DNA from 2 places in the Bacillus sp. D386 genome. Region 1 is predicted to be linked to the other one. Evidence: predicted binding sites of a transcription regulator. Region 1 holds the regulator's gene; the other holds the start of a gene.

The links. Region 1 encodes LexA, which represses DNA repair genes until DNA is damaged. Its sites were predicted from a motif close to CGAACATATGTTCG; they were not measured.
Region 2: recA (recombinase RecA) is a predicted target of LexA. The motif match lies at 8,192-8,205, and genes of this name have one in related genera.

The regions. Positions count from the first base shown of each region.
Region 1 is NZ_VEMV01000002.1:5,062-20,734, forward strand. It holds gene tkt (transketolase) at 1-1,820, opposite strand, end outside; gene FHY45_RS05040 (DUF896 domain-containing protein) at 1,959-2,189, opposite strand; gene FHY45_RS05045 (YneB family resolvase-like protein) at 2,266-2,916, opposite strand; gene yneA (cell division suppressor protein YneA) at 2,986-3,309, opposite strand; gene lexA (transcriptional repressor LexA) at 3,463-4,089, shown strand; gene FHY45_RS05060 (helicase-related protein) at 4,293-6,764, opposite strand; gene FHY45_RS05065 (2OG-Fe(II) oxygenase) at 7,239-7,889, shown strand; gene FHY45_RS05070 (AMP-binding protein) at 8,114-10,024, opposite strand; gene FHY45_RS05075 (acyl-CoA carboxylase subunit beta) at 10,044-11,576, opposite strand; gene FHY45_RS05080 (enoyl-CoA hydratase) at 11,602-12,375, opposite strand; gene FHY45_RS05085 (hydroxymethylglutaryl-CoA lyase) at 12,375-13,292, opposite strand; gene FHY45_RS05090 (acetyl-CoA carboxylase biotin carboxyl carrier protein subunit) at 13,309-13,524, opposite strand; gene FHY45_RS05095 (acetyl-CoA carboxylase biotin carboxylase subunit) at 13,536-14,888, opposite strand; gene FHY45_RS05100 (AMP-binding protein) at 14,901-15,673, opposite strand, start outside.
Region 2 is NZ_VEMV01000002.1:322,287-337,959, reverse strand. It holds gene FHY45_RS06625 (ABC transporter permease) at 1-484, shown strand, start outside; gene yfmF (EF-P 5-aminopentanol modification-associated protein YfmF) at 747-2,024, shown strand; gene yfmH (EF-P 5-aminopentanol modification-associated protein YfmH) at 2,024-3,310, shown strand; gene ymfI (elongation factor P 5-aminopentanone reductase) at 3,555-4,280, shown strand; gene FHY45_RS06605 (DUF3388 domain-containing protein) at 4,395-5,189, shown strand; gene FHY45_RS06600 (helix-turn-helix domain-containing protein) at 5,208-6,095, shown strand; gene pgsA (CDP-diacylglycerol--glycerol-3-phosphate 3-phosphatidyltransferase) at 6,177-6,755, shown strand; gene FHY45_RS06590 (competence/damage-inducible protein A) at 6,799-8,046, shown strand; gene recA (recombinase RecA) at 8,305-9,348, shown strand; gene rny (ribonuclease Y) at 9,884-11,443, shown strand; gene FHY45_RS06575 (TIGR00282 family metallophosphoesterase) at 11,555-12,352, shown strand; gene spoVS (stage V sporulation protein SpoVS) at 12,488-12,748, shown strand; gene FHY45_RS06565 (dipeptidase) at 12,868-13,788, shown strand; gene FHY45_RS06560 (2-oxoacid:acceptor oxidoreductase subunit alpha) at 13,960-15,673, shown strand, end outside.

The DNA of each region.
Region 1 (15,673 bases):
GTTGAAGGGATAACAGATTCTTTATATTCAGCAGATTGAGCTTCAAAGCGATCAAATGATGGCATGCTGACAACTGATACATCAATGCCGTCATTCGCTAATATAGCCTGTGCTTGAACAGCCAATCCTACTTCAGATCCAGATGCCAACAATATAGCATCGGCAGTATCCTTATTGGAAGGTGAAACTACATATCCACCTTTAGCAACGCCCTCTTCAGCTAATTCAGCTGATAACGGTAACGTAGTTAAGTTTTGGCGGGATAATACTAACGCAGTTGGTGCAGACTTGCTTGTTAATGCCGCTTTCCATGCAGCTGCCACTTCATTGCTGTCAGCCGGACGGATAAGTGAAACATTAGGCATTGCGCGCAATGCAGCCAAGTGCTCAATTGGTTCATGAGTTGGACCATCTTCTCCAACAGCAATACTGTCATGTGTAAATACATATGTGACAGGAAGATTCATTAACGCTGCTAAACGAATAGCTGGACGCAGGTAATCAGAGAATACAAAGAATGTTCCTCCATACACATGCACACCACCGTGAAGTGCCATACCGTTTAATGCAGCACCCATACCAAATTCACGTACTCCAAACCAAATGTTTCGGCCATCATAGGAGCCTGGCAAGAAATCTTTTTCGCCTTTCAGCATCGTTTTGTTTGATCCAGCTAAGTCAGCGGATCCACCAAATAAAGATGGAAGATTTTTAGCGATTGCATTTAATACTTCTCCGCCTGAATTACGTGTAGCAACGGCTTTTCCTGCTTCATAAACAGGAATATCCTTATCCCAGCCTTCAGGTAATTCGCCTTTGATTGCTGTTTCTAGTTGAGCAGCAAGTTCAGGGTATTCGTTTTTATAGCTTTCAAATAATTGGTTCCATTCTTCTTCTTTTTTAGCACCAGCTTTTACAACAGTTTCTTCGAATGTGTCATAAACTTCCTGTGGTACATAAAAATCTTCTTCGAATGTCCATTTGTAATATTCTTTAGTCAATTTCATTTCGTCTTCGCCAAGCGGAGCACCATGAACAGCAGATTTACCGGATTTATTTGGAGCACCGTATCCGATAACTGTTTTTACTTCAATCATAGTTGGACGGTCAAGATCTGTTTTTGCCTCTTCAAGCGCTTTAGCAATTTCATTCAGATCATTACCGTCTTCTACGCGAATGTATTGCCATCCGTAAGCTTTAAAACGCTCAGCAACACTTTCAGAGAAGCTCATATTTAATTCGCCGTCAAGAGAGATATCATTGGAATCATAAAGGACTACTAAACGTCCCAATTTTAAATGGGCAGCAAGAGAAGCAGCTTCAGCTGATACCCCTTCCATTAAATCTCCATCTCCGCAAATGCTGTATGTAAAATGATCTACAACATCAAAGTTATCTTTATTGTAGACTGCCGCCAAATGACGTTCCGCCATTGCCATACCGACTGCCATCGCAATACCTTGGCCAAGTGGTCCGGTTGTAGCTTCTACGCCTTTTGTATGTCCATATTCAGGATGTCCAGGTGTTTTACTGCCCCATTGTCTGAAATTCTTAATTTCTTCCATATCAAGGCCATAACCTGATAAGTGCAATAAGCTGTATAAAAGCATGGAACCATGTCCTGCTGATAATACAAAACGATCACGGTTAAACCAATCCGGATTTTTTGGATTATGGTTCATGAATTTGGTCCAAAGAGTATAAGCCATAGGAGCAGCTCCCATTGGCATACCAGGATGACCTGAATTAGCTTTTTCAATTGCATCGATTGAAAGAGTACGAATAGCTGTGATAGATAAATTATCTTTTTCTGTGAACATTGCCTACATCCTTTCAGATTAACCTTCTAATTTATATTAATGAAGTATAAACAGGTTGACAAGACTTTGTTGGTAAATGCTACAAAATCGTCACTCCTTAGGATATTTTTTTGGAGTCTAACCTATTATGCTATACCCTTAATGTAATTTTTTATTACGTAATTTTTTTATTTTTTCAGGTGTGACATCCTTACCTTCTGGATCGATAATTGTCAAACCTTCAACCGTATTTCTCATTGAGGTACGAAAGGTTTCCAAATACTCTTTCCTTAGAAGAGATTGTTCAGTGGCTTCTTCTTTTGTAAGGCCAACTGTTTTTGATTTCTTAGATAATTCATTAATTCTTTTAATTTTATGCATTGGCAGCATGGTATTGCTCCTTCTATATAAAATATAAGTAGATATTGTCATCGTATAGAAAAACTGCGTAATTTTCAAGAATGAACTATTGATTAGTATTCTTTTTCATATATTCTGAATATCTTCGATGAATGGTGGCTTTTGAGAGATCATAGCCTTTTCTGTTTAAATTCTCCGTAATTTCAGCAAATGTTAATCCTTTAATACGCAGCTCAATAACCTCCTGTAAAGGTACCTCTGACCTTTCTCTTCCGCCTCCAAGATGTTGATTTGCTAAATTTCTTTGTGGTTTATATCCATTTTCAATTGCTCGTTTCATCCCTCTTCTGATTTTACTGTTTTGTAATTTTCGCTGATATTCCTCTACTATACTGATGATTTGCAAAAGCATGGCATCTGTTTCAGAAACCTCGAGCTCACCATTATGAGTAACCGTATATAATTTAACCCCTTCTTTATAGATGCAATGTAATAGAGCAATCTTGGCATTTCCTCTGCCCAGTCTTGTTTCATCCTGAATCAAGAGACCCTCGATTTCTCTATTTTTCATTTTTTCCAGCAAGATTAGAATGCCTTCTCGTTCTAAATCATATCCACTGGCTTGTTCTTTCTCGATTATTACCACCTCGAACCCCTTTATGGCAGCCAGTCTTGTTAACTCCTGCTCCTGCCTTTCCAGTGATGTTTCCTGTGAACTTTTATCTGTGCTGACTCTGCAATAAATTCCAACCTTCATTTTCTCTCACCATTCTTCTTTACATATAGATAAGGCCGGGAAACATTCCCGACCTTACTGATTATATAGTTATTTATCAGAATCTGCTAAGTGTAGCATTTCTGTATTTTCGTTCATTTTCTTTACAGGAATCACAATCGTTTGCCCTTCCTTTAAATGATTAATGTGCAAGTCATTATGTTCCTGAACCCAAGAGACAAATTCAGTCTGTGTCATTTCGCTGCCGTCAAAACGTTCAGCCATATCCCAAACTGTATCTCCTTTTTTAACCGTGATTTGTTGATAATCGTCTTTTGGTGCTTCAATATTTGTTACTATCATTGTAGTTATTAATAAGAAAAGACCGATAAAAAACAAGATGGAATAATTATAAGAAGTCCATAATTTTTTCATAAATAAACCCCCATCGAATGTATGTTCGTTTAATATAAATCAAGTATAAACCGAACAAACGTTTTGTGTCAATACAAAAAACGAACTTATGTTTGTACTGTTAAACAGGAAATGATATACTAAAAACAAGAAAAGCTAAAAGAGGTGCGGGAGATGACTACTAAATTATCCAAACGGCAACAGGATATTTTGCTATATATTAAAGAAGAAGTAAAAACGAAGGGCTATCCGCCTTCCGTTCGAGAAATTGGCGAAGCAGTCGGACTGGCTTCAAGTTCCACGGTTCATGGTCACTTAGCGCGATTGGAAAGCAAAGGACTCATCAGACGAGATCCTACCAAACCACGTGCTATTGAAATCCTGGATATGGATCCACATGACCATATTCCAAAAACAAATTCAGTTAATGTACCATTAATCGGGAAAGTAACTGCAGGGCAGCCTATTACAGCTATCGAAAATATAGAAGAATACTTCCCTCTGCCTGAGCATATGGCTCCTGCCGATGAAAATGTGTTTATGCTTGAAATTATGGGTGACAGTATGATTGAAGCTGGAATACTTAACGGTGACTATGTTATTGTTCGCCAGCAGCATACAGCAAACAATGGTGAAATTGTCGTAGCCATGACTGAAGATGATGAAGCTACCGTAAAACGTTTCTTTAAAGAAGATACTCATTTCCGTCTGCAGCCGGAAAATTCTATGCTCGAGCCTATCATTCTACAAAATGTCAGCATCCTCGGTAAAGTGATCGGGTTATACAGAAATATTCAATAAGAACGATGGGACCGGCTTTCAGCCGGTTCTACTTATGTGTTTAAAATCTATTATCTCTATTTTCTCTATTAAACTTATGCATTTAAAGATTGGCATATTCCACTTTATGAATAGATTAACGCTTTTATTTATCTTCTTGTTTACATAATATAATTATGTAATACAAAAAGCTTGCAACCATTATGATTGCAAGCTTGAAGGTCCTATATATCCCATCCTCTGTAATAGTATCTTGATCGTTTACTCTCTTCATAACACGACTGACAAATAGCAAATGGATAATTCCAGCTTAACGGCTTATTGCATGACCGACATTTTGTTTGATATTTTTTAACCCCTTTTCTTAACTGATTATGTGCATCTGAACTGATTTCTTCTCTTACTCGCTCCCAATAGACCGTTTCACTTCTTCTATCTAATTTATACAAAAACAATAAATGCAATCCTACTGATTTATAAGATAATTCAAGTTCATCCAAGGAATCTTTCTTTATTAAAGGCTCTCTCAATTCTCTTCTATCCACAATGGCTTTCATATTATAGAGCCATTGATTAACAAGGCTCTCCTCATTCGCTGAAAAAGGTAAATGCAGAAAACCGTATAAATCAGTTATCGACATTCGTCCTTCTATTTGTTCATGGCGAATTAAATGATATAAAGCTTTTTCCTGAGTAAGCGGTGCTTTTGTTGTTCCGGCAGGATTTTTAAATTCATCCCATAATTCAAAGAATTGATCAAAGCTGGAATGATAACGTTTAAAGCGTTCAAATACAACCTGTGTAGGAGCTATTGTAAATGTACTGATTGGCCGGTCTTCACCATTCAACAACCGTTTCATTAAACCAATTTGATCAGTAAATGCCACTCTTCCTTCATTATATATACCTTTACGTCCGGCACGGCCTGCTAACTGCTTTACTTCCTGGGAGGTCAATAAACGTCTTCTCGTGCCATCAAATTTATCATTTTCCAGAAAAACGACCCGCCTAATCGGTAGATTGAGCCCCATTCCGATGGCATCTGTAGATACAATCACTCGCGTCTCCCTGTTAATAAACCTCTGAATTTGTTTAGCTCTTGTCTCAGGAGGCATACTTCCATAGATCACACTTACTTTATGGCCGTTTCTTTCCAGCTTTGAAGCGGTTTGAAGCACTTTATTTCGAGAAAATACAATCAATGCATCTCCTGCCTTGGTATGTTCGATCTTAAAAGGTTTTTTCTCTACAATCAGCGGTATATCACGTTTGTATTCATGAATTTCAATATCATTTCCCTGAAGCAGATTTAAAATCATCCTTTTAGAGTTGTGACTGCCTATAATGTGAACTTCCCGAGCACGCGCTTTATTAATAGCTCTAAACCAAGAAAACCCACGATCCTTATCTGCAATCATTTGCGCTTCGTCTATAACCATGACATCGAATTCATCTTTCTCGGTAAACATTTCAATTGTGCAGGAATAATGCGTGGCATTTGCAATATCCTTTTCTTCTTCACCTGTCTTTAATGCACAGGCAATTCCGTTGTTTTTAAGCGTTTCATATACTTCAAGTGCCAATAGCCTTAAAGGTGCCAGGTATATACCAGATGCAGCTTGCCTTAATCTATTTAGTGCCTGATAGGTTTTACCGGTATTTGTTTCTCCTATATGCAGAATATATTTAGTGTTACTATAAACGGTCGTCTTGTATTCCACACCAAAGATGTCATCCAGTTTCTTTTGTTTTATTTCTTCCTGTTTCCTCAGCTCTTCTAATTTCTGTTCTCTTTTTTCAATTCTCTCTTTGTGCTGAGTATGGTATAACGGCATTTGTATATCAAATTCATCCGGGTGGGTTCGAACATCTATAAGGTCCTCAATCAATTCCTGCTCTATTTCACTTTCATATTCCCATTGAAATTCACTAATATTTCCCCCGATCAATTGCCTGATCAGCTTATGATTAATCGACCCTTTAAACAAATTCTCATATTGGTTTATGATTTGATTCGGCAATTCTGATACTATAAATGGGTATATGGTTTCGTAAACAAAGGTATCGATCAGATTTTGATAAATATATTCGTCAAAAACAGAATCATCCTGGTATACATCATATCCCCAATATAAGAGGTCGTTGAGCGTTTCAAATTGGGCTTGTTTGAACCCCTTCACATTTGCTATATCCCTTTGTAATTGATTTGCCACTTTATATCTGAGTTTTAAATAAAAATAAAGCTTGTTACTGCTCAAAATACTTAAGGCCTCATCTTTTATAACGGTATTCTCATAATTCCCTTTCAATTTTTTTAGCTTGACTGTTTCAAATAATTCATCCCATCGTTCATCTGTTTCTCCAAAGTAATCTTGGATCCAACTTTTCAGATCAAAGGATTTTAGTCCACTTAGTTCTTGTTCAACCATTTTATTTATTGCTTTCTTGGAGGCTCCTTCTGTTTCTATACCACGCAGCCCCAAAAATTTAATTTTTTCAGCTCTATTCATCCGCTGAAGCGTTCGACTCTTCCATGCTAAATTCCAAATTTGATCGAAATAGCGTTCTCTGCTCTCCAAATAATCATGTATAGCTGGCTTTGTTTCGCTTTCTTCCATATATAAGGAAATATCATTCAGAATATCATTTTTTGCTTTTTCAACTGCTTCTTTATACCCTTTATTCAATATGTCCATTATTCCGTTCTCCTTCAACTGCCATAAAAATTCTCTTATAAGGCTAATATATACGATTACCCGCATATCTATAAATTTAATACATTAGTTTACATAATATTATTATGTTCTACATTAATTTTTTTCTTAATTTTTGTATTAAATCCACTTGATTCATTACTTTATATAAATCATACATATAATATCACCGGATCAATCATAATTGTTCCATTGTGTTTGCTTTGATGGCGCATTTTCTGTATATACAGCAAAAGTAAAGTATTAAACAAAATAAACTCCCCATTCATTGAGGAGTTTTGATTTATAAAGTTCTTGAACTAAAATTTCGGCTTCCTTTCTTCAAATTCAAACTCATATATTATTATTTTGAAATTTACTCTTCCAAAAATAATTATGAGAATTCTAATCGGATTTATTAAAATACATGATAAAATAACAAATGGAACAGAGAAAAGATGGGAGAGGAAGCAATATATGACAACGACCATTCATCCACAAAAAGAAACGCCTATTTTCCCCCACACAGGTCATTTCATTGAGACAGAGAACAGACGAATTCCTATCTTAGCTCGTCACGGTGAACCACTTGTTGTGGTATTGGGAAACGTGTTAAGCGACGAGGAATGCGATACGTTGATAGAGTTAGCGAAGCAGGATATGAAACGCTCAACCGTTGGAGCAACCCGTGAAGTAAACGGTATGCGTACGAGTTCAGGTGCTTTCATTGAAGATGCTCAAAATGAAACCGTTTTACGCATTGAACAACGGCTAGCTGCCATCACTACCATTCCGTCTGAACATGGCGAGAATCTCCATATCCTTCGCTATACTCCTGGTCAAGAATACAAAGCACACTTTGATTATTTTGCTTCGACAAGTTCAGCTGCTCAAAATAACCGAATTAGTACAATTGTCTTATACCTAAATGATGTGGAAGAAGGCGGAGAAACGTATTTCCCTCACCTAGATTTATCAGTCGCTCCACAAAAAGGAATGGCGGTTTACTTTGAATATTTCTACCAAGACGAATCTCTGAACGAAAAGACCTTACATGGCGGTGCCCCGGTTACCAAGGGTGAAAAATGGATTGCTACTCAATGGATTCGGAAACAGCGTATTCGTTAACAGGACAGTAAAGCGAGGCAATGATGTATGCCTTGCTTTTTCTTTTGTTCCGATACATTCTATTAAATTATTTTAATCGTTAAGTTTTCAAGAATACAACAACCCAATTATATTAACTATAAAACTAATTAAAAAAGCATGGAGATTATCCATGCCAACGCTTAACTATCAGATAGCTGTTTACCAGCATGTGATTCGCACACTTGCTTCCAACTAACTGGGTATCATTTTATTTTTATCTGATTGATTTCATGTACGATCTCCGGATTGACTAAGGAGGATAAATCACCTGCATCTTGGTTAAGGAAGGTAGATTTGATGACTCGGCGCATAATTTTCTGGTTTCTCGTTTTTGGCAGGTCGCTCACGAAGTAAATAGCTGAAGGCTTGAGTGCTTTTCCAAGCTGATTGCCCAAAAGCTTCATGAGCTCATTTTCTAGCTCTGTACTCCCCTTTACATTCGTTTGTAAAACGGCAAAGCATACACAGGATTCCCCTTTAAGCTCATCCGGAATACCGATAGCAGCCGCTTCAATCACATCTTCATGCTTAATAAGAATGGATTCATATTCAGTCGGACCTACTCTTTTTCCTGCTATATTCAATGTATCATCAGACCGCCCTTTAATCTCCCAAAAAACGCCGTCTGTACTAACCCAATCCCCATGAACCCAGGTATTCTTATAGGTGCTCCAGTATGTATCCAAGTATCTTTCCTTCTCATTCCAGAAGCCTTTAGTCATGCCAACCCAAGGAGCGCGAATACAGAGCTCACCCACCTCGTTCGTAACAGATTCACCGGATGAATTTAATACCGTAATATCCATGCCTGGCATCGGTGAATTAAATGTAACAGGAGCAATAGGCTTCAATAAAACATTTCCTAAAATGCCGCCGGATATTTCGGTGCCTCCTGAATAATTAATAATCGGGATTTTCTTTTTCCCAACCCTTTCAAACAACCAATTCCATGGATCCGGATTCCAAGGCTCACCCGTTGATCCAAACACTTTAAGAGATGAAAGATTATGAGAACCAATCGAATCATCAGCTCTTGCCATAAGAGAACGAATTAATGTAGGTGATATTCCTAATTGCGTAACTTTCCACTTTTCAACTAACTTCCATATCTGATTAGCTGTTGGGTAGTCAGGCACCCCATCGTAAAGCATAATCGTAGCTCCGTTCATTAAACTGGCAAACAACTGGAATGGTCCCATCATCCAGCCCATATCGGTTATCCAGAGAAGCTTATCACCTTTGACCACGTCCATTGAGATTCTTGCATCAATCGCTGACTTTATCGGGAAACCGGTATGAGTGTGGACTGTTCCTTTTGGTTTACCTGTTGTCCCTGATGTATAAATGAGCATGAATGGGTCATCACTCTTCATTTCAGCAGAGGTGTCCACCGAATCAGTTGCTTCGATTTGAGTCCAGGATACAAATGAGCCACGCATCCCAGTCTCTCCCACTACAACTACCTTCTCCAAAGTATCCATTTCATCTAAAACATTTGTAACTGTCTTTAACATATCGACCTTTTTACCACGTCGAGTATAGGACTCTGCCGTTATAATCATTTTGGAGCCTGCTGCGTTTACCCGTGTCTTTAGGGCATCCTCTGCAAAACCGGAGAATACAGGCGAGACAACCGCTCCAATTTTTGCAGCAGCCAGAATGGCTACAATGGTCTCCGGAATCATTGGCATATAGATGGTTATTCTATCTCCACGTACAATCCCCTGTTCCAATAACCCTCCTGCCACTCGGCTCACCCAACCATATAATTGCGGAAAGGAGATTTTCTTTGTTTGTCCTAATTCATTTTCATATTCGATTGCATGATGATCAGAATATATCCATTTCTCTATACAAGAATCCACAATATTACAGGTTCCACCGACATACCAATCCGGGAATTCAATCCCATTTGATAAATCCATTACTTTTTTATATGGTGTTTTCCAACTGAACCCCAATTCTTTTTCGACCTCTCCCCAATACCATTCGGGCTCTTCAATCGATTTAGCATAAAATTGGTCATAGTCTTTAAAGCCCAGTTCTTGTATCCATTTATAAAGACGCAGGTTAGAAATCGTACGATGATCGGGTATCCAGGCTACTTGGCTCATGAAAGAACCCTCCGTTTCCTCAAACCGGGTAAACCGGATGTTTTCGGCATGAAAAGACCTGATATTTACTTTGATATAAGCTAAATCTAGTGATTAATTGACTTCTTAAATCATTAGGTTCAACAATATCATCAATGATCATTTCTGAGGCGAGGCGATAAATATTAATATCTTCCTTGTACTCTTCTCTTTTTTCCATAATGAAGCCTTGACGTTCTTCTTCCGGCAGCGCGGCAATTTTATTGGCATACACAGCATTCACTGCCGCTTCTGGACCCATAACTGCAATCGAGGCAGTCGGCAAGGCAATACAGCAATCTGGTTCAAAGGCTGGACCGGCCATCGCATAAAGGCCAGCTCCATACGCTTTCCGAACAATAACAGAGATTTTTGGAACGGTTGCTTCACTCATGGCAGCAATCATTTTTGCACCGTGCCTGATAATTCCTGCCTGCTCTACTTTAGTGCCAATCATAAAGCCTGGTATATCGGCCAAAAAGAGCAAGGGGATATTGAAAGCATCACATAGATTAATGAATTTGGCTGCTTTATCAGCAGAATCATGAAAAAGGACTCCACCCTTTACACGAGGCTGATTGGCAATAATACCAATCGGTTTACCACCCATTCGGGCAAGACCAGTAATTAATTCAGGTGCAAACATTTTCTTGATTTCACAAAAGGAATCCTCGTCTATTAATTGATTAATGAGATCATACATATTAAAAGGTGCATTTTGATTCTGAGGGATAAGATCTGCGATTGTTTTGTCTGATACTTGAGGTAGTTTTTCTTCGGTGCTTTTTGTTTTTTCGGCAAAATTGGCTGGGAAGTAGGATAGATATTTCCGGGCATATTCGATTGCCTCTTGTTCACTGCTTACAAGAACATCTCCGCAACCTGATACAGAACAATGCATTTTCGCTCCGCCCATTTGTTCCAATGTGACCTTCTCACCAATCACCATCTCTGCCATTCTAGGAGAACCAAGATACATGGAAGCATTTCCTTCCACCATCACAACGATATCGCAAAATGCTGGAATATAGGCACCGCCTGCTGCAGATGGGCCAAATAATAAACAGATTTGCGGGATTTTCCCGGACAGTTTTACCTGATTATAAAAAATTCTGCCAGCCCCTCGGCGTCCAGGGAACATCTCTACCTGATCGGTTATTCTCGCACCGGCTGAGTCCACTAAATAGAGCATAGGGATTTGAAGCTTATCAGCAGTTTCCTGAATACGAATGATTTTTTCAACCGTCCGTGCTCCCCAGGATCCTGCTTTAATGGTTGAATCATTAGCCATAACAGCAACCGTTTGGCCGTTTATTTTTCCTAATCCCGTTACCACCCCGTCAGCCGGTAAACCTTCCGCAGAATGATTCGCAAACAATCCATCCTCAGCTAAAACGCCTTCATCAAACAATAACTCCAAACGCTCTCGGACGAACAATTTGCCTGCTTCTTTATTTTTTTGATGATACTTCTCTTCTCCGCCTCCTTTAATTTTTTCTATTCGTTCTATAAGGTCGTTTTGAATTGTATTCATGGTCATCTACCTTTCTATTGGGAGTTTATTCACCGGTATATACAGGCTTACGTTTTTCCTTGAATGCCATGAGCCCCTCCATACGATCCTTCGTTGGAATGGTAACCTGATAGCTCATTTCTTCAATTTGGAAACCATGTGCTAAGTCTGTTTCCATACCTCTTTCTATCGCTTTTTTAGCTTCCCTTACTGCGATAGGTGCATTGGCTGCAATTTTCTTTGCGATTGACAGACTCATAGTCTCCAGTTCATCCGGCTTGGCGATTTGATTAACCAGGCCAATTTGCAGTGCCTCAATGGCATCTATCCTGCGAGCGGTGAAAATAAGCTCCTTTGCTTTGCTGATTCCAATTAATCTCGGCAGTCTCTGTGTTCCGCCTGCGCCTGGAATAATTCCCAGAGAGGTTTCTGTGAGCCCCATCCTGGCATGATGGCTGGCCACTCTTATATCACAAGCCAATGCAAGCTCAAGCCCTCCGCCAAATGCTGCCCCATTAATGGAAGCAATCGTCGGCTGCGGCATTTGGTCAATCATGGAAATGGTTTCCTTGATTAATCTGACCGCTTCTCCTACCTGTGCTGGAGTCATATTTAACCGTTCTTTTAGATCAGCACCAGCACAAAAGGCTTTGTCACCACTGCCAGTAATGATTATGCAATGAATAGATGAATTTTCTTTATATAGACGCAGTGTTTGTTGCAATTCTTTTAACAACTCAATAGATAAAGCGTTGGATTTATGAGGATGATCTAATACAATCACCGCTATCCCGTCTTCTCGTATGGATCGGTTTATCATCAGTTGACCCTTCTCCCTTCCTTTTTCTCCTGGATAGCCATTTGTTTGCTCGACAAAGGGATACCCATCTGTTTTTGAATATAATCTGCAGCTTCAGCTAACATTCTTCCATCAATACCCGTACGAATCCCCATCCTCTCAAGCATATAAACTAAGTCATCAGTGGCTACATTTCCTGAGGCTCCGGTTGCATATGGACAGCCGCCTAAACCGCCTAGTGAGGAATCAAAAATTGTATATCCTTTCTTTAAAGCTACTAATATATTTGCCAGCGCCATGCCGCGTGTGTCGTGAAAGTGTAACGCAATACGATCCTTATTAAACCGTTTTGTTACTTCATCCAGTAAAAAATCAACCTGTTTTGGATGGGCAATACCAATTGTATCGCCAAGAGAGATTTCATCTACCCCCATCGCGAACAGCTTATCGCATATATGTAAGACAGCATCAATCTGAACTTCGCCCTCGTACGGACAGCCAAACACTGTCGATACATAAGCTCGTGTTGTTTTTCCTTCCTTTGATGCATCCTCTGCAACCTCCTGAAGAATTGGAAAGGTGTCTGCAATGGATTTATTTATATTTTTTTGATTATGTGCTTCACTCGCTGACATGAAAATAGAGACTTCATCGATATTTGCTAACAGCGCATTTTCCAATCCCTTTCGATTTGGCACTAGAGCCGCATAAGTGACCGTATCCTTGCGCTTGATTTTCCTTGATACCTCCAGCGCATCAGCTAGCTGCGGAATCCATTTAGGAGCAACAAAAGATGTAATTTCAATATAAGAAAGACCCGTTTCGCTCAACAGGTCAATCCATTCTATTTTTTGTTCAGTCGGAGCTATATTCATCTCGTTCTGCAAACCGTCCCGGGGGCCAACTTCTTTTATTTGTACAAATTCAGGTATCTCCAAAAAAGTTCTCTCCCTTCTAGTCAATACGGATTAAAACATCGCCCTCATTTACAAAATCCCCTTCGTTTACGACAACCTCTGTGACGAGTCCGTCTCCTTCAGCGGCTATAGGAATTTCCATTTTCATAGATTCCAAAATGACCATGTCCTGTCCGTTTTCAACGGTATCTCCCTCTTTTACTTGTATTTTCCATACATTTCCTGCCATACTTGCTTTGATTTCTTCAGCCATTATTACCTCTCCTATCTGTTTTTCATTTTTTTAAGATTTGCTTCAATAAACCCAGTTGTTGTGTCTCCCGCCTTAAATGCTTCATGCTGGATGACCGTTAAAAGCATGGGTAGATTTGTTTTAATTCCCTGAATTTCATAGCTTTGAAGTGCCTTTGTCATACAGCTTATAGCTTCTTCCCTGCTTGATGCCGACACAATTAGTTTTGCAATCATCGGATCATAAAATGGTGTTACCTTAGAGTTACCACTGATAGCAACCTCATTTCGTACACCTGGACCATTCGGTAATTTCAGATGGGTTATTTGCCCGGGTGATGGTAAGAACGTAACGGGATCCTCCGCATAGACTCTCACTTCAATAGCATGACCCTCTAACCGAATATCATCTTGGGTAAAACGTAAATTCTCCCCATAGGCAATCCTAATTTGCTCCTCAACCATATCAATTCCCGTAATCTCCTCTGTTACCGGATGTTCAACCTGCAGGCGCGTGTTCATTTCAAGGAAATAGAAATTCTTTTGTTCATCCATTAAAAATTCAAAGGTACCGGCATTATAGTAGCCTAAATCGCGTACGGCCTTTAATGCTGTTTCGCCCATTCTTTTCCGTAAACTCTCATCAACAAATGGAGATGGTGCTTCTTCTACCACTTTTTGATTACGGCGCTGAATGGAACATTCACGTTCCCAAAGGTATACAGCATTGCCTTGCTTGTCAGCCAGCACTTGAATTTCAATATGTCTCGGGTTCACAATGACTTTCTCAAGGAACATATCCCCATTGCCAAAAAAACTTTGGGCTCGGTTTTGATTGCCTTCATATGCTTTTATGAGCTCGATTTCATTTGAGACTGACTGCATGCCAATCCCGCCTCCGCCAGCAGAGGCTTTCAGCATTACAGGATATCCGAGTTTCTTAGCTACCCTGACTGCCTCCTCCGCATCAGCAAGCGGGTATGATATTCCAGGCACAACCGGTACACCTGACTTCTCCATGGCCTCCCTTGCCTTTGTCTTTTGTCCCATTAGTTCAATGACATCCGGAGAGGGACCAATGAAAACAATATTTTCTCTTATGCATTCCCTCGCAAACTCACTGTTTTCACTTAAAAATCCGTAACCCGGATGGATAGCTTCCACATCATGCTCTTTCGCAATCTCTAATATTTTCGCGGTATTAACATAGCTTTCATTTACTCTTGGACCACCCAAAAGAAAAGCAAAATCTGCTTCCTTAACAAATGGTGCCTCTTGATCTGCCTCAGAATAAACCGCAACCGTTTCGATATTAAGGCGTTTACAGGTACGGATTATTCTTGAAGCGATTTCCCCTCGATTGGCAATTAATATTTTCTTAAACAATGCTGCTCCTCCTCACGTTCCCAAAATCTGCATGGATTGTTCCCGAAGCTTATATTTTTGAATTTTTCCGGAAGCTGTCATCGGATATTCGTCTATAAATTCGATATAGCGCGGAATTTTATGCCTTGAAATCTTCCCGTGGCAGTAAGTACGGATATCCTCGGCTGTTATGGATGTGCCTTCTTTAGGAATGATCCATGCCATTACTTCTTCACCATATTTGGCATCTGGTACACCAATGACCTGGACATCAAGTACAGAAGGATGCTGGTACAAAAACTCTTCTATTTCTCTTGGATAAATATTTTCGCCACCACGGATAATCATGTCCTTAAGCCTGCCAGTAATAGCGCAATACCCATTTTCATCCATGACAGCCAAATCACCGGTATGAAGCCAGCCATCTTTGGAAATCGCAGCTGCAGTTGCTTCTGGATTTTTGTAATAACCCTCCATGACATGGTAACCGCGTGTGATTAACTCGCCATGCTGCCCCCGAGGCACTTCATTCTCAGTGCCAGGCTCGACGATTTTCACCTCAATATTAGGCATCGATCTGCCAATGGAGCTGACTCGCAATTCAAGCGGATCGTCCGTCCTCGTTTGAGTGATACCAGGTGAAGATTCGGTCTGTCCAAATACAATCGTTATTTCATTGGCCCCCATCTTTTCCACTACACCCTTCATGACTTCAATAGGGCAGGTGGAACCAGCCATTATACCTGTACGCAGAGTGGATAAATCGTATTCTTCAAAGTCCTCCAGGTTCATTTCAGCAATGAACA
Region 2 (15,673 bases), 320 kb from region 1:
TCTGGCGATTGTGATTGCTGTGATTTGCTGGTATGCCATTTATAAAACACCGTTTGGTTTACGCCTTCGTTCAGTTGGTGAACATCCAATGGCCGCTGACACAATGGGGATAAACGTTAATAAAATGCGTTATATTGGTGTTATTTTAAGTGGAATTCTGGGAGCGTTGGGTGGAGCTATTTATGCTTCGACTATTGCTTTAGACTTTACTCATGCGACAATATCCGGACAAGGTTTTATGGCGCTTGCAGCTATGATATTCGGTAAATGGCATCCAATTGGTGCAATGGGCGCAGCGTTATTCTTTGGATTTGCGCAATGTTTAAGTATTGTAAGCTCAATGCTGCCATTCTTTAGTGACATTCCGAATGTATATATGTTAATTTTGCCATATGTATTAACGATTCTGGCTTTAACAGGATTTATTGGACGTGCAGATGCTCCAAAAGCATCCGGTACGCCATATATCAAAGGAAAACGTTAAAAGGTAAACTCATTCATGATTTAATCAAAGACAAGTGCTGTTCTTATTGCAAGAGCAGTCCTTGTCTTTTTTTTTCTAACCTAAAGCGTGTCGATTTTAATTAGATCGAATTTAGAAGAAAGAATGAAAGAAGGTCAGGGTCAGTTCCTTGATTTACATTCCATTTAACCTGTATATTCAAACTAAAGGTTTAAAAAAAATCCTTGAGACGAACAATATGGTTAAGAACCTGCATAACATTGAGTAAAGGGAGGTCAAAAATATGGCAGTTATTGATGAGATTAAACTAAAACAAGCTGGCATTACGATTCATTTTGTACCAACTAAGAAATTTAAAACAACGACGCTTGTTTGGAAGATGAAAGCACCTTTAAAGGAAGAAACCGTTACATATAGAGCTTTGTTGCCAAATGTCCTGCAAAGTAATACAGCTGCATATCCAACATCTACAGCTTTCCGCTCCCATCTAGATCAATTATATGGAGCCAGTCTTTTTACAGATGTCAGTAAAAAAGGCGAATATCATATTATGAGTTTTCAAATGGAAATGGTAAATGAACGATTTTTATCCAAGCCTGAACCGATGTTGGAACAAGCGTTTAAGCTTTTACATGATGTTTTGATTAATCCTAATGTAAAGGGAGATGCTTTTGATGCGGATACAGTTGCAAAGGAAAAGCGTGCTCTGAAACAAAGGCTGCAGGCTGTATATGATGATAAAATGCGTTATTCTTCATTACGCTTAACTCAGGAAATGTGTATGGAAGAAAATTATCGGCTGGAAGCAAACGGGATTATAAGCGAAGTCGATGAAATCACTCCTGAATCCCTATACAATTATTATAAAAAAGCGTTTGCCAAAGATGAATTGGACCTCTATGTAATTGGGGATTTGGATGAAGCCAGGGTAACGCAAATGTCTAGTGAATACTTTCAGTTCGCGGAGAGAAAACCTGAACGGGTTATGCATAATAAACATGATATCCTTGAAGTGAAAGAACTGAAAGAAACGCAGGATATCAAACAGGGTAAGCTGAATATTGGCTACCGAACAAATATCACTTATGGCGATCGAGATTATTTTGCTTTGCAAATGTTTAATGGGATATTTGGAGGGTTTTCACACTCTAAACTTTTCATAAACGTTCGTGAAAAAGCAAGTTTGGCGTATTATGCCGCATCACGACTTGAAAGTCATAAAGGTCTTTTAATGGTTATGTCCGGCATTGATAATAAAAATTATAATCAGGCAGTAACGATCATAAAAGAACAAATGGAAGCTATGAAAAAGGGCGAATTTTCGGATCAAGAAATGGAACAAACAAAAGCAATCATTAAAAATCAATTGCTCGAAACGATCGACACCTCCCGTGGTCTAACAGAAGTTCTATATCATAATGTGGTTGCCGCTGTTGATAAACCATTGGATGATTGGTTGTCTTCGATTGATAGAGTAACAAAGGATGAAATTGTGGCTTGTGGAGAAAAAATTCAAATGGATACGATCTATTTTTTAAGTGGAGATGAGGTGACTGAGTAATGGAGAAAATACTATTTGACCAGCTTCAGGAAGAATTATATTTCGAAAAAATGGATAATGGTTTGTCTGTGTACATCCTTCCGAAAAAAGGATTTAATAAGACCTATGCCACTTTTACAACTAAATATGGATCAATCGATAATCATTTTAAAGAGCCCGGTGCAGATGAATATTCCAGGGTCCCGGATGGAATTGCACACTTCCTAGAGCATAAATTGTTCGAAAAAGAAGATGGTGATGTATTCCAGCAGTTCAGTAAACAAGGTGCAGCGGCCAATGCTTTTACATCCTTTACTCGAACAGCGTACCTTTTTTCCAGTACAACGGATGTAGAGAAAAATTTAGAAACATTAGTTGATTTTGTCCAGGAACCATATTTCTCGGATAAGAGTGTGGAAAAAGAAAAAGGGATTATTGGCCAGGAAATTACCATGTATGATGATAATGCAGATTGGAGATTATATTTCGGTATTATTGAAAACCTATATCATAATCATCCTGTGAAAATTGATATAGCTGGTACCATTGAGTCGATTTCAGGAATAACAAAAGAACTGCTCTATAAGTGCTACAATGCATTTTATCATCCAAGCAACATGCTTCTGTTTATTACAGGGCCATTGGATCCGGAAACAATCATGCAGCAAGTTCGTGACAACCAGGCTAAGAAAAACTTCGATAAACGTGGGGAAATCGAACGGAAATTTGATGCAGAGCCGGCTAATGTCGCTACTAAAAAACGCTCAACCAATATGCATGTCCAGACGCCTAAGTGTGTGGTTGGATTGAAGGCAAATAATCCAACTCTCCAGGGGATTGATTTATTAAAACAAGAGCTATCTATCAGCCTCTTTCTGGATATGACTTTTGGAAAAAGCTCCGAGTATTATGAAAAACTATATTCTGAAGGGTTAATTGACCATTCATTCTTTTATGATTATACACAGGAATATGGATTTGGATTTGGAATGGTCGGCAGTGATACAGATAAGCCGGATCATTTAGAGGAAGAATTGAAAAATATTCTTTTTGCGGCCCGCGAAGGAAAAATTGTAACAGAGGAAAAATTAAATTCAATTCGTAAGAAGAAAATTGGTGCCTTCCTCAGGTCATTGAATTCACCTGAATCGATAGCCAATCAATTTACACGATATGCTTTTAATGACATGAAGCTATTTGATGTTGTGACTGTTTTGGAAGCTTTGACCTATGATGAAGTGAATAAAGCAGTACAGGAATTTATAGATGAGGATAGAATGTCAGTATTTCAAATACTTCCATCCTGAATGGGTAAGAGCCAAGCCGTAATGGTTTTGGCTCTTTTTGTATTTAAATTTGTTTATATAATACAAGGTAAACGGACAATTAACCAGCTTAACTGATTCACTGGTTTACGATAACTATTTGGTAGGATTAAAGAAGCTTATATTAGAAACAATTGACTATTTTCAATTGGAGGTTTTACTTTTCATCTTCAAGCTTTATAATGAAAAGTATTGTAAGTGTTATTTACGGCAAGGGGTTTTTATTATGAATGGAAAATATGCACTCATTACGGGTGCTAGTGGAGGAATTGGTCAAGCAATTGCATTACGTTTGGCTGCAGAGGGCTGGAATCTATATCTCCATTATAACCGTAATCTTAGCGGAATTAATTCGCTTTTAGATCAGTTAAAACCATTTCAAATACAGGTGAAAGTAATTCAGGCTGATCTAAGTAAAGATGGCGGACATCAAGTTATAATTGACGAAATTAATCAAATTGATACGATAATACTAAATAGCGGTGACAGTCATTTTGGTTTAATAACAGATATAACCGATGACCGAGCCAAACAGATGGTTTCATTACATATTACATCTCCCTTTTTATTGACTAAAGGACTAGTTCCTAAGTTAATACAAAAAAAAGATGGCAGTATCATTGCCATTACTTCTATTTGGGGAGAAGTGGGTGCTTCCTGTGAAGTTCTTTATTCAATGGTAAAAGGTGGACAGAATTCTTTTATCAAGGCACTTGCGAAGGAGCTTGCACCTTCTGGAATCCGTGTAAATGCTATATCACCCGGTGCAATTTCCACACCTATGCTCAATCGATTCGATTCTGAAGAGCTTAGAGAATTGGAAGAAGAAATCCCAATGGGGCGGCTGGGGCATCCGAAGGATATCTCTGGAGTTGTTTCCTTTGTCCTCTCAGAAGACTCCAGTTATATAACAGGGCAGATTATCAGTGTGAATGGCGGATGGAATACATAAGTATTTAATGCTACACTATGTATTTTGCTTTCCACTCGTCAGTAAATCAGATATGATAGGATATAGGGAAAATATTGAAGGAATTTGTCAAATATTTCTCTTAGGGGGAACGGTATGGACAAGAAGGAATGGTATTTTGAATATGAAATTAAAATTAACCGTCCCGGTTTGTTAGGGGATATTTCTTCTTTGCTAGGAATGCTCTCCATAAATATCGTAACCATCAATGGTGTGGATGAGGGGAGAAGAGGTATGCTTCTCTTGGCGAAGGATAATCGTCAAATTGAACGCCTGGAATCAATTCTGCAAACAATGGATACGATAAAAGTAACTAAACTTAGAGAGCCGAAATTAAGAGATCGGTTAGCAGTCAGACATGGTCGTTATATACAAAGAGATGCAGATGATCGAAAAACATTCCGATTTGTAAGAGAAGATCTTGGGCTTCTAGTTGATTTTATGGCCGAGCTTTTTAAACAGGAAGGCCATAAACTAATTGGAATCAGGGGTATGCCCCGGGTTGGTAAAACTGAATCGATTGTTGCTGCAAGTGTTTGTGCGAATAAGCGGTGGTTATTTGTATCTTCCACCTTATTAAAACAAACCGTTCGAAATCAATTAATTGAAGATGAATACAATGAAGATAACTTATTTATTCTGGATGGGATTGTTTCAACTCGCAGAGCCAATGAAAGGCATTGGCAGCTTGTGCGTGAGATCATGAGACTTGATTCAATTAAAGTTGTTGAACATCCTGATGTGTTTGTACAAAATTCAGAGTATACAATGAACGATTTTGATTATATTATTGAACTACGTAATGACCCGAACGAAGAGATCACATATGAAGCAGTAGACCAACAGTCCTCTTTATTTGGAGGATCCGAATTTGGATCGTTTGATTTTTAGTGATTAGAAGGTGTTTATATGACGGAATTAGGTAAAGTATTAAAGGAAGCCAGAGAGTCTAAAGGATTAACCCTGGATGACCTTCAACAGATAACCAAAATACAAAAGCGTTATCTTGTTGGTATAGAAGAAGGCAATTATGAAATGATGCCGGGCAAATTCTATGTCAGAGCGTTTATTAAACAATATGCTGAAGCAGTTGGATTAGATCCTGAACAGCTTTTTGCGGAGCATCAAACGGATATTCCTGCGGCAGTTCAGCAGGAGGAGATTCCTCAAAAATTATCTAGAGTGCAATCGAAAAAAACATTGCCAGTACAGCATTCAAAGTGGATGGAAGTACTTCCTAAAATTTTGATAGCTGTGTTCCTTGTTGCAGTAGTGGCTATTATTTATTACTTTGTAGCAAAAGCCATTGGTAATAATGATGACACAGGGACAGTTAATCAAAACGGTGACCCTGTAAGACTTGAGCAGGGTGAATCCACAAACCAAGAAGAAAACACCAATGAGAAAGAAGAAGCGGAAACAGAAGAAGAAAGTAATCCAGAGAATGCTGAGGAAGAATCTAAAGAGCCGGAAGAAGCAGGTTCTGCTGAGCTGAAAGTGACCTCCGCGAATGGAAAAAATACAACATATGAATTAAGTAATACAGATGAATTTAAGGTATCAGTAAAATCTACCGGCGAGACATGGGTATCTGTTAAAAACTCCAAGGGAGAAAATCTCTTCAATGGGGTGATTCAAAATGGAGAAAGCCAGGATTTTGATCTTTCAGATGATAATCAAATAGTCATGAATATAGGGAAAACTCCAGACACTGAAATTTTTGTTAATGATGAAAAACTGGAGTATGAAAGTGAACTGATTGTTCAAAACATAACGATTGATTACACGAAGGAGTAAGATTGGAAGGTCATCAATGGATGGCCTTCTCTCGTCTATCCTTTTATAAATAAAATTTAAAAGTAAAGTGAGGAACATCAAGTGAATTTACCGAACAAGATAACAATTTCCAGAATTTGCATGATCCCTGTGTTTATGATTATCATGCTTCCATCCATTGATTGGGGAACGTGGGTGATTAACGATGTGGAGTTGCCTATCTCTCATTTTGTTGGAGCTATCATTTTTATCATTGCTTCCACTACTGATTGGATTGATGGATATTATGCTAGAAAACATAATCTGGTCACAACCCTTGGAAAGTTTCTTGATCCGTTGGCAGATAAACTTCTTGTATCTGCAGCATTAATTATCCTTGTAGGATACGAGTTGGCCCCTGCTTGGATTGTTATTTTAATTATCAGCCGTGAATTTGCGGTAACAGGTCTTCGCCTGGTTCTAGCCGGTGAAGGTGAAGTGGTTGCAGCGAATCAATTGGGTAAAATTAAAACATGGACTCAAATCATAGCTATAGCTGCATTACTATTGCATAATCTACCATTTGCGTGGATTAATTTCCCGTTTGCTGATATAGCTCTTTACGTAGCCTTATTCTTTACTCTATGGTCTGGCTGGGATTACTTTGCTAAGAATAAACATGCGTTTTTAAATTCTAAATAAGGGTATCATTCTAAATATAACTTGTTAAATGGCGGGTGACAGAATGAATGCAGAATTAATAGCGGTAGGCTCTGAGTTATTACTTGGACAGATTGCAAATACCAATGCTCAGTTTATATCAAAAAGCCTGGCAGAGATAGGTATTAACGTATATTACCATACAGTAGTTGGGGATAATCCTGTACGATTAAAAAAGGCTATTGAAATTGCAGAATCCCGAGCAAATCTCATAATATACACTGGTGGGTTGGGACCAACAAAGGATGATATAACAAAAGAAGTTGTAGCTGCCCATATAGGTAAAACATTAATAACAGACCAAAAAGCTATGGAAAATATTGAAGAATATTTCAAGAAAATAAAACGGGTGATGACAGAAAACAACCGGAAGCAAGCATTGGTTATTGGAGGATCGGAAGTATTCCCTAATCAAAATGGAATGGCTCCCGGAATGGTTGTGTCTCATGGGGATATTCTTCACATTTTATTACCAGGTCCTCCAAGTGAAATGCAGCCAATGCATCAAAATTTTGCAGTTCCTTATCTTTTGAGATTAATGGACAGGGTGGAGCGTATAGATTCCCGAGTCCTCCGTTTCTTTGGTATTGGGGAATCACAGCTTGAAACAGAAATAGAAGATTTACTGGATCAGCAAAGTAATCCGACAATAGCGCCTCTTGCCTCAGATGGAGAGGTAACTCTTCGTATTACAGCTAAACATGAATCTATTGAAGAAGCTGACAAACTATTAAAAGAGACAGAAGAAAAAATTCTTTCGCGTGTGGGAGAATATTTTTACGGATATGATGATGCGACTATTATGACTGAACTTATCAATCTTTTAAAAGAAAATGAGCTTACAATATCGGCAGCAGAAAGCTTAACCGGCGGAATGTTTCAGGAAAAAATGACGGATATACAGGGAGCCGGTTTAATCCTTAAGGGCGGTATTGTTGTTTATACCAATGAAGCAAAGGAAAAGCTTTTGAAGGTCGAACAATCAACCATCGACCAATATGGAGTTGTCAGTGAGCAATGTGCTATGGAAATGGCTGATAATATTAAAGCCATGCTCCAATCTGATATTGGGATTAGTTTTACTGGAGTAGCTGGACCAGATGAATTGGAAGGTCATCCGGTAGGGACTGTTTATATCGGTATAGCCATTTCCGGTCAGAAAACGTACGCAAAGAGATTGGACTTAGGCGGTATGCGTGAGGTTAATCGGGTAAGAAGCATGAAGTATGGCTGTCATTTTCTTATCCGAAAGTTGAGAGAGTTATATGCATAATAGAAAACCCCAACTTATATGGTTGGGGATTTCTATTGTTTATAAAATTGAGATAATTTTAGTTTTACTTTAATTACTGCTAAAAGCATTCTGTTTGCTAGAGAGTTTCTTTAAATTTATTAGCAAAATTACCATTAAAACAATACGAATAAATGTTCGCTTTTTTACTTGTTAAATGGGGACAGATGAGGTATAGTATAAATAAGTTCTAAATTATACATGTAATGTTTTTATATAGATATGGGGAGGAAATAAACTGTGAGTGAACGTCAAGCTGCGCTCGATATGGCGCTAAAACAAATTGAAAAGCAATTTGGTAAAGGTTCAGTAATGAAGCTGGGGGAAAGAGCAGACAGAAAGGTTTCTACCATTCCAAGTGGTTCGCTTGCTCTTGATTCAGCCCTCGGTGTGGGTGGATATCCAAGAGGTAGAATAATTGAGATTTATGGACCGGAGAGTTCCGGTAAAACGACAGTAGCTTTACATGCAATTGCTGAAGTACAGGCACAGGGTGGACAAGCAGCATTTATTGATGCAGAACATGCTTTAGATCCGGCATATGCACAAAAGCTTGGCGTAAATATAGATGAATTATTACTTTCCCAACCAGATACAGGTGAACAGGCATTGGAAATTGCTGAGGCGCTTGTACGAAGTGGTGCAATTGATATTATCGTTGTTGACTCAGTGGCTGCTTTAGTACCAAAAGCTGAGATTGAAGGTGAAATGGGAGATTCTCATATGGGTCTACAAGCCCGTTTAATGTCTCAGGCTCTTCGTAAACTTTCTGGATCCATTAATAAATCTAACACCATAGCAATCTTTATCAACCAAATCCGTGAGAAGATTGGTGTTATGTTTGGTAACCCAGAAACAACTCCAGGTGGTCGTGCTCTTAAGTTCTATTCTACGGTTCGCCTTGAAGTAAGACGTGCAGAACAACTGAAACAGGGAAATGATATTGTAGGGAACAGGACTAAAGTAAAGGTTGTTAAAAATAAAGTGGCTCCACCTTTCAAAGTGGCAGAACTTGATATTATGTATGGTGAGGGTATTTCCAAAGAAGGAGAAATCATCGACATTGGTTCTGAATTGGATATTATTGAAAAGAGTGGGTCTTGGTACTCATATAATGGAGATCGCTTAGGACAGGGAAGAGAGAATGCGAAGCTCTTCTTAAAAGAAAATCCAGATGTTCGGGATGAAATTTCCATTAAAATCCGCTCAGCCTATGGATTAAACGGTGAAGCGAAAGTGGTTGAAGCAGCAGAGGAAATGGATAAATTTGATTTACCTGAATAAGTAGTTTGTAATGGGCAAACCTGATTATGGGTTTGCTCTTTCTATAGGTGGGCCTCAGGGTGTGTTTTATTATAAATTTAGCTGTTTCTGAAGAGAATCATGAAAGAAATAATATTTAGGTAGTATTGTGACTGGCAGAGTATGATCAATCAGTAAGTGTTGTTTGAGAAAAATCTATAACTTTATTAGAAAAGATGCGAAAAACAAATAATTTCTTCGGCTTTTGTACTTTTACTCAACTTAATGGGAAGCGGCTGTCTTAAAGTGGAGAGTATTATTAGAAACTATGACCTAGGTGGATAGGGTCACGAAAATTGTATATCTGTCTGTATTTTCTAAAAACGATTAAAAGAGCGTCAGGACTTGCTCTTGACAACAAATTTTCATAACTTTACAATAGAAATGTATTAATATCTTTTTTTATGACATGCCTAAAAGCGATTGTGCTGTATATTTTTAGATGATGTACATGCCAGAATTGAAAACAATGTAGTAAAAGAGATTAAAAAAGTTAATAGCAAGAGGAGGTGTAATGATGGATCCAATCGCTATCATCTCCATTTTGCTTGGCCTAATTGTTGGTGCAGTTGTTGGCTATTTGTTAAGAAGATCTATAGCTGAATCTAAAATATCCGGCGCAACGAACGCAGCTGAAAAAATTATTGAGGACGCAAAGCGTGAAGCGGACGCCTTGAAAAAGGAATCCCTTCTTGAAGCAAAGGATGAGATTCATAAGCTTCGGACTGATGCTGAAAAGGAAGTTCGTGATCGACGAACTGAATTACAGAGACAGGAAAATCGAATTCTACAAAAAGAAGAGAATCTGGACCGTAAAGCAGACTCTCAAGATAAACGTGAGGCTTTATTGGAGAAGAAAGAAGATTCTCTGAACCAAAGACAACAGCATATTGAACAGATGGAAAGCAAAGTGGACGAGATAATTCAAGCTCAAAGTTCTGAACTTGAACGTATTTCTAGCCTGACTAGAGAAGAAGCAAAAGCCATTATCCTTGATCGTGTTGAGAAAGAGCTATCACATGATATTGCAATCATGATGAAAGAGAGCGATAACCGAGCGAAGGAAGAAGCAGACAAAAAGGCACGTGAAATCTTGTCACTTGCGATTCAACGTTGTGCAGCAGATCATGTGGCCGAAACGACCGTTTCTGTTGTTAATCTTCCAAATGATGAAATGAAAGGTCGAATTATCGGTCGAGAAGGACGTAATATTCGAACACTTGAAACGTTGACGGGAATCGATTTAATTATTGATGATACACCTGAAGCTGTCATTTTATCTGGATTTGATCCAATTAGACGTGAAACTGCAAGACTTGCCCTTGAAAAGCTTGTTCAGGATGGGCGTATCCATCCGGCTCGTATTGAAGAAATGGTTGATAAAGCAAGAAGGGAAGTCGATGAGCATATCCGTGAAATCGGTGAGCAAACAACATTTGAAGTTGGGGTTCATGGCTTACACCCAGATTTAATAAAAATTCTTGGCCGCTTAAGATACCGTACAAGCTATGGTCAGAATGTGCTTAAACATTCGATGGAAGTAGCTTATTTATCCGGCTTGATGGCAGCAGAACTTGGTCAAGATATTACATTGGCAAAGCGCGCTGGACTATTGCATGATATCGGTAAAGCGATTGACCATGAAGTAGAAGGAAGCCATGTGGAAATAGGAGTGGAACTTGCTACGAAGTACAAGGAACATCCTGTTGTCATTAATAGTATTGCTTCTCACCATGGAGACGCCGAACCAAAATCTATAATTGCCATTCTGGTAGCAGCTGCTGATGCATTATCTGCAGCTAGACCTGGAGCTAGAAGTGAAACGCTTGAAAACTATATTCGTCGCCTTGAAAAACTTGAGGATATTTCTGAATCCTATGAAGGTGTTGAAAAATCATTTGCAATCCAGGCAGGACGAGAAGTTCGTATTATTGTTAAGCCTGAAAGTATTGATGATTTAGAGGCACACCGATTAGCCAGAGATATTAGAAAACGTATTGAAGATGAACTGGACTATCCGGGACATATTAAAGTGACGGTTATTCGTGAGACCAGAGCAGTTGAATATGCAAAATAAAGCGGTGTTCCTCACCGCTTTATTTTTTTGGAGATCGAAACTTTTTTAAACAAAAAAGTTAAACTATACCAAAGATAATCTTGGCCTAGTTTCAAAGAAAGGAAAGCGAAAATGAGGTTATTATTTATAGGGGATATTGTTGGATCACCTGGAAGAGCAATGGTGAAAGAATATTTAGGGAAGTTAAAGGAAAAATATAGACCGCAGTTTGTCATCATTAATGGAGAAAATGCTGCAGCTGGAAGAGGGATTACCCAAAAAATTTATAAAGAATTACTTGAGTACGGAGCTAATATCATTACACTTGGTAATCATTCCTGGGACAATCGTGATATTTTTGAATTTATAGGAGAAGCAAAATATCTGGTGCGCCCTGGGAATTTTCCGGAGGGAACACCGGGCACGGGACTTTCCTTTGTTAAGATGAATCAGTTTGAATTGGCTGTTATTAACCTGCAGGGCAGAACCTTTATGCCTGCGCTTGATGATCCATTTTTATGTGCAGATAAATTGGTAGAAGAGGCCAGTAAGCGAACGCCATTTATATTTGTTGACATGCATGCTGAAGCAACCAGTGAAAAACAGGCAATGGGATGGTATCTGGATGGACGAGTGTCAGCGGTAGTTGGGACCCATACACATGTCCAAACAGCTGATAACCGAATTCTGCCTAAAGGAACTGCTTACATGTCTGACGTAGGAATGACAGGGCCTTATGATGGTATTCTAGGAATGGAACGCGATGCTGTCATCAAGAAATTCTTAACAAGCCTGCCTGTGAGATTTGAAGTACCAAAAGAGGGAAGAGCTGTACTTAGTGGTTTAATTATTGATTTAGATCCTAAAACGGGCAAAGCGAAAAAAACTGAGAGAATTTTAATTAATGAAGATCATCCATTCTTTTATTAAAAACGATTGCGAGGAGCCAACCTATAGGGGTTGGCTTTTTTGTATGGTATATCTTTTGTTCATTATGAATATAGTTAACAGAAAAAACATACTCACTAGGGGACATGTCTTGGAATAAGATGAGGAGGACCAGAAATGGAAATATTAAAGGTTTCAGCAAAATCTAATCCCAACTCTGTGGCTGGAGCGCTGGCTGGAGTACTTAGAGAAAGAGGAGCAGCAGAAATCCAAGCAATAGGTGCAGGTGCATTAAACCAAGCAGTAAAAGCCGTAGCGATTGCAAGAGGATTCGTCGCACCCAGCGGGATGGATCTTATATGCATTCCTGCTTTTACAGATATCTTAATTGATGGTGAGGAACGTACCGCCATAAAACTAATTATAGAACCACGGTGAAATGAAACTGCAGTAAAACTGGAGCTGACTCTGATAAGGGATCGGTAGGCGTATTCTCCGACCGGGAGGATGCTCCTTTTTGTTAACCGAAGCTAACATAACATGGGGGATTAGCTTAAATGAGAATATTTGATGCACATTGTGATGTGTTAATGAAGCTGTTTCTTAATCCAAAATTGGACTTTTATCATAGCAGGGAGCTAGAGGTAACAAATCTTGGTTTGAAAGCAGCTAATATACAAGTACAAGTTTTCGCTATTTATATACCGGAAAATGTACATCCTTCTATCCGCTTTGATGCAGCTCTTGCCATGGTGGATATTTTTTATGACCAAATAATTGGCACAGGGAAGTTAAAATTCATTCGAAAGTATAAGGATATTGGCAGGCTTAAAGAGGGAGAGACAGGTGCGATTCTCATGTTGGAGGGTTGTGACTGTATTGGCGACGACATGTTGAAGTTGAAGCTATTACTGAGGCTTGGTGTTACAGTGGTAGGGTTGACATGGAACTGGGCTAATCTGGTCGCTGATGGTGCATTGGAAAAACGCGCTGCCGGTCTAACCGCCTTTGGGAAAAAGGTAGTTGAATTGTTGAATGTTACGAACAACTGGTGTGATGTATCTCATTTATCGGAGAGAGCATTTTGGGATTGCATAGAAATACATAGCAGACCAATTGCTTCTCACTCAAATTGCCGATCGCTAGTTGATCATCCAAGAAATTTGAGTGATGAACAAATTAAAGCATTAATTCAAAAAAAATCGGTTATGGGACTTACATTTGTCCCTGAATTTTTAACAGGTACCAATCAGGCAAACTTGACTGATGTATTGAGGCATCTGGAACATGTTTGTTCACTTGGAGGTGCCCGTCATGTAGGATTTGGATCTGACTTTGATGGGACGACAACAAGCGTACATTCTCTCAGCAGAGTGGAACAATATAGTAATCTGGTTAACGAGCTGCTGAAGTATTATAAGGAAGAGGATGTCCGTCACTTCTTATTTGATAATTTTGCATCAAGATATGGCCAATAGGGGTTGAATTGAATACGCTATTTCTTTATTTATGGTTTTTTTAGAAACTTAAGCTTAATATTGTAGACATAATGGTATATTCTAGTAAATAATAAAATTATTGTTAATAGTTTTATAGCTGACATGAAAAACCAATATTTCATATAAGGGAATCGAAGGGGTGTAAAGGAAATGAATAAACAACTTTCATGGAAAGTTGGAGGGCAGCAAGGTGAAGGCATAGAAAGTACTGGAGAAATTTTTTCTATTGCATTAAATCGTCTGGGATATTACTTGTATGGGTATCGCCATTTTTCTTCCCGTATTAAAGGGGGCCATACAAATAATAAAATTCGAGTAAGCACAACACAGGTTCGATCAATAGCCGACGATTTGGATGTGTTAGTGGCATTTGACCAAGAAACCATTGATGTGAATTATAAAGAATTACATAAAGACGGTATTATTTTGGCCGACACCAAGTTTGATCCCAAAGCTCCTTTAGATACCGAAGCAGTACTCTATTCCGTCCCATTTACAGAAATAGCCTCTCAGCTTGGGACATCTTTGATGAAGAACATGGTAGCTATCGGCGCTTCTAGTGCTGTGCTTGGTTTAAATATTCAGGTATTTTCAGAAGTGGTTGAGGAAATATTTGGAAGAAAAGGAGCCGCTGTCGTTGAAAAGAATTTAGAAGCGATTCAAGCTGGCTATGACTTTTTAATGGAACAAATGGGTAACAAGGCTGGAGTGTTGCAGCTAGTAGAAGCTGATGGAAAAAAACGTTTATTCATGATTGGTAATGATGCGATTGCCATGGGTGCTCTGGCTGGTGGAACTCGCTTTATGGCTGCCTATCCGATTACGCCTGCCTCTGAGATAATGGAGTATTTAATTAAGCAACTGCCAAAGTTTGGAGGAGCCGTCATACAGACAGAAGATGAGATTGCTGCTTGTACGATGGCAATTGGCGCAAATTATGCAGGTGTACGCAGTTTAACAGCTTCAGCTGGTCCAGGTTTATCGCTAATGATGGAGGCAATTGGATTGTCGGGTATTACAGAAACTCCGCTTGTAATTGTCGACACACAACGTGGAGGCCCTTCGACAGGTATGCCTACAAAACAGGAACAATCCGATTTGATGGCAATGATTTATGGAACTCATGGTGAAATTCCAAAAATCGTTCTTGCACCAAGTACAGTGGAGGAAGCATTCTACGATACAGTAGAAGCTTTTAATTTAGCTGAAGAATATCAGGTTCCGGTGATTATCCTTTCCGATTTACAATTATCATTGGGTAAACAAACCGTTGAGCCTTTAGATTTTAGCAGGGTTGAGATTAGGAGAGGTAAATTAATTTCTGAGGAGTTACCTGAGCCTACTGATAAAAGTTATTTTAAGAGATATGCTGTAACGGAAGACGGGATATCACGAAGACCTCTTCCAGGAATGAAAAATGGAATCCATCATGTTACAGGCGTTGAACATGATGAGACGGGAAAACCCTCAGAGGTTGCTTCCAATCGTGTAGCTCAAATGGATAAACGAATGCGCAAAATCGAGTCTGTAAGATTTAAAGATCCAATCCATATAAATGCTGTCCATGAGAATCCAGACTTGCTATTGGTCGGATTTATTTCTACTAGAGGTGTCATTGAAGAGACGATGAAAAACCTGGCTGATGACGGGATTAAAGTCAACCATGTACATGTAAGGCTTCTTCATCCATTCCCTGCCCATGAGTTACTGCCCTATGTTCAGGATGCGAAAAAGGTAGTTGTTATCGAGAATAATGCAACAGGACAACTTGCCAACATTCTGAAAATGAATATTGGCCATGCCGAGAAGATTACGAAGCTTTTAAAATATGACGGCAATCCATTTTTGCCGTACGAAGTGTATA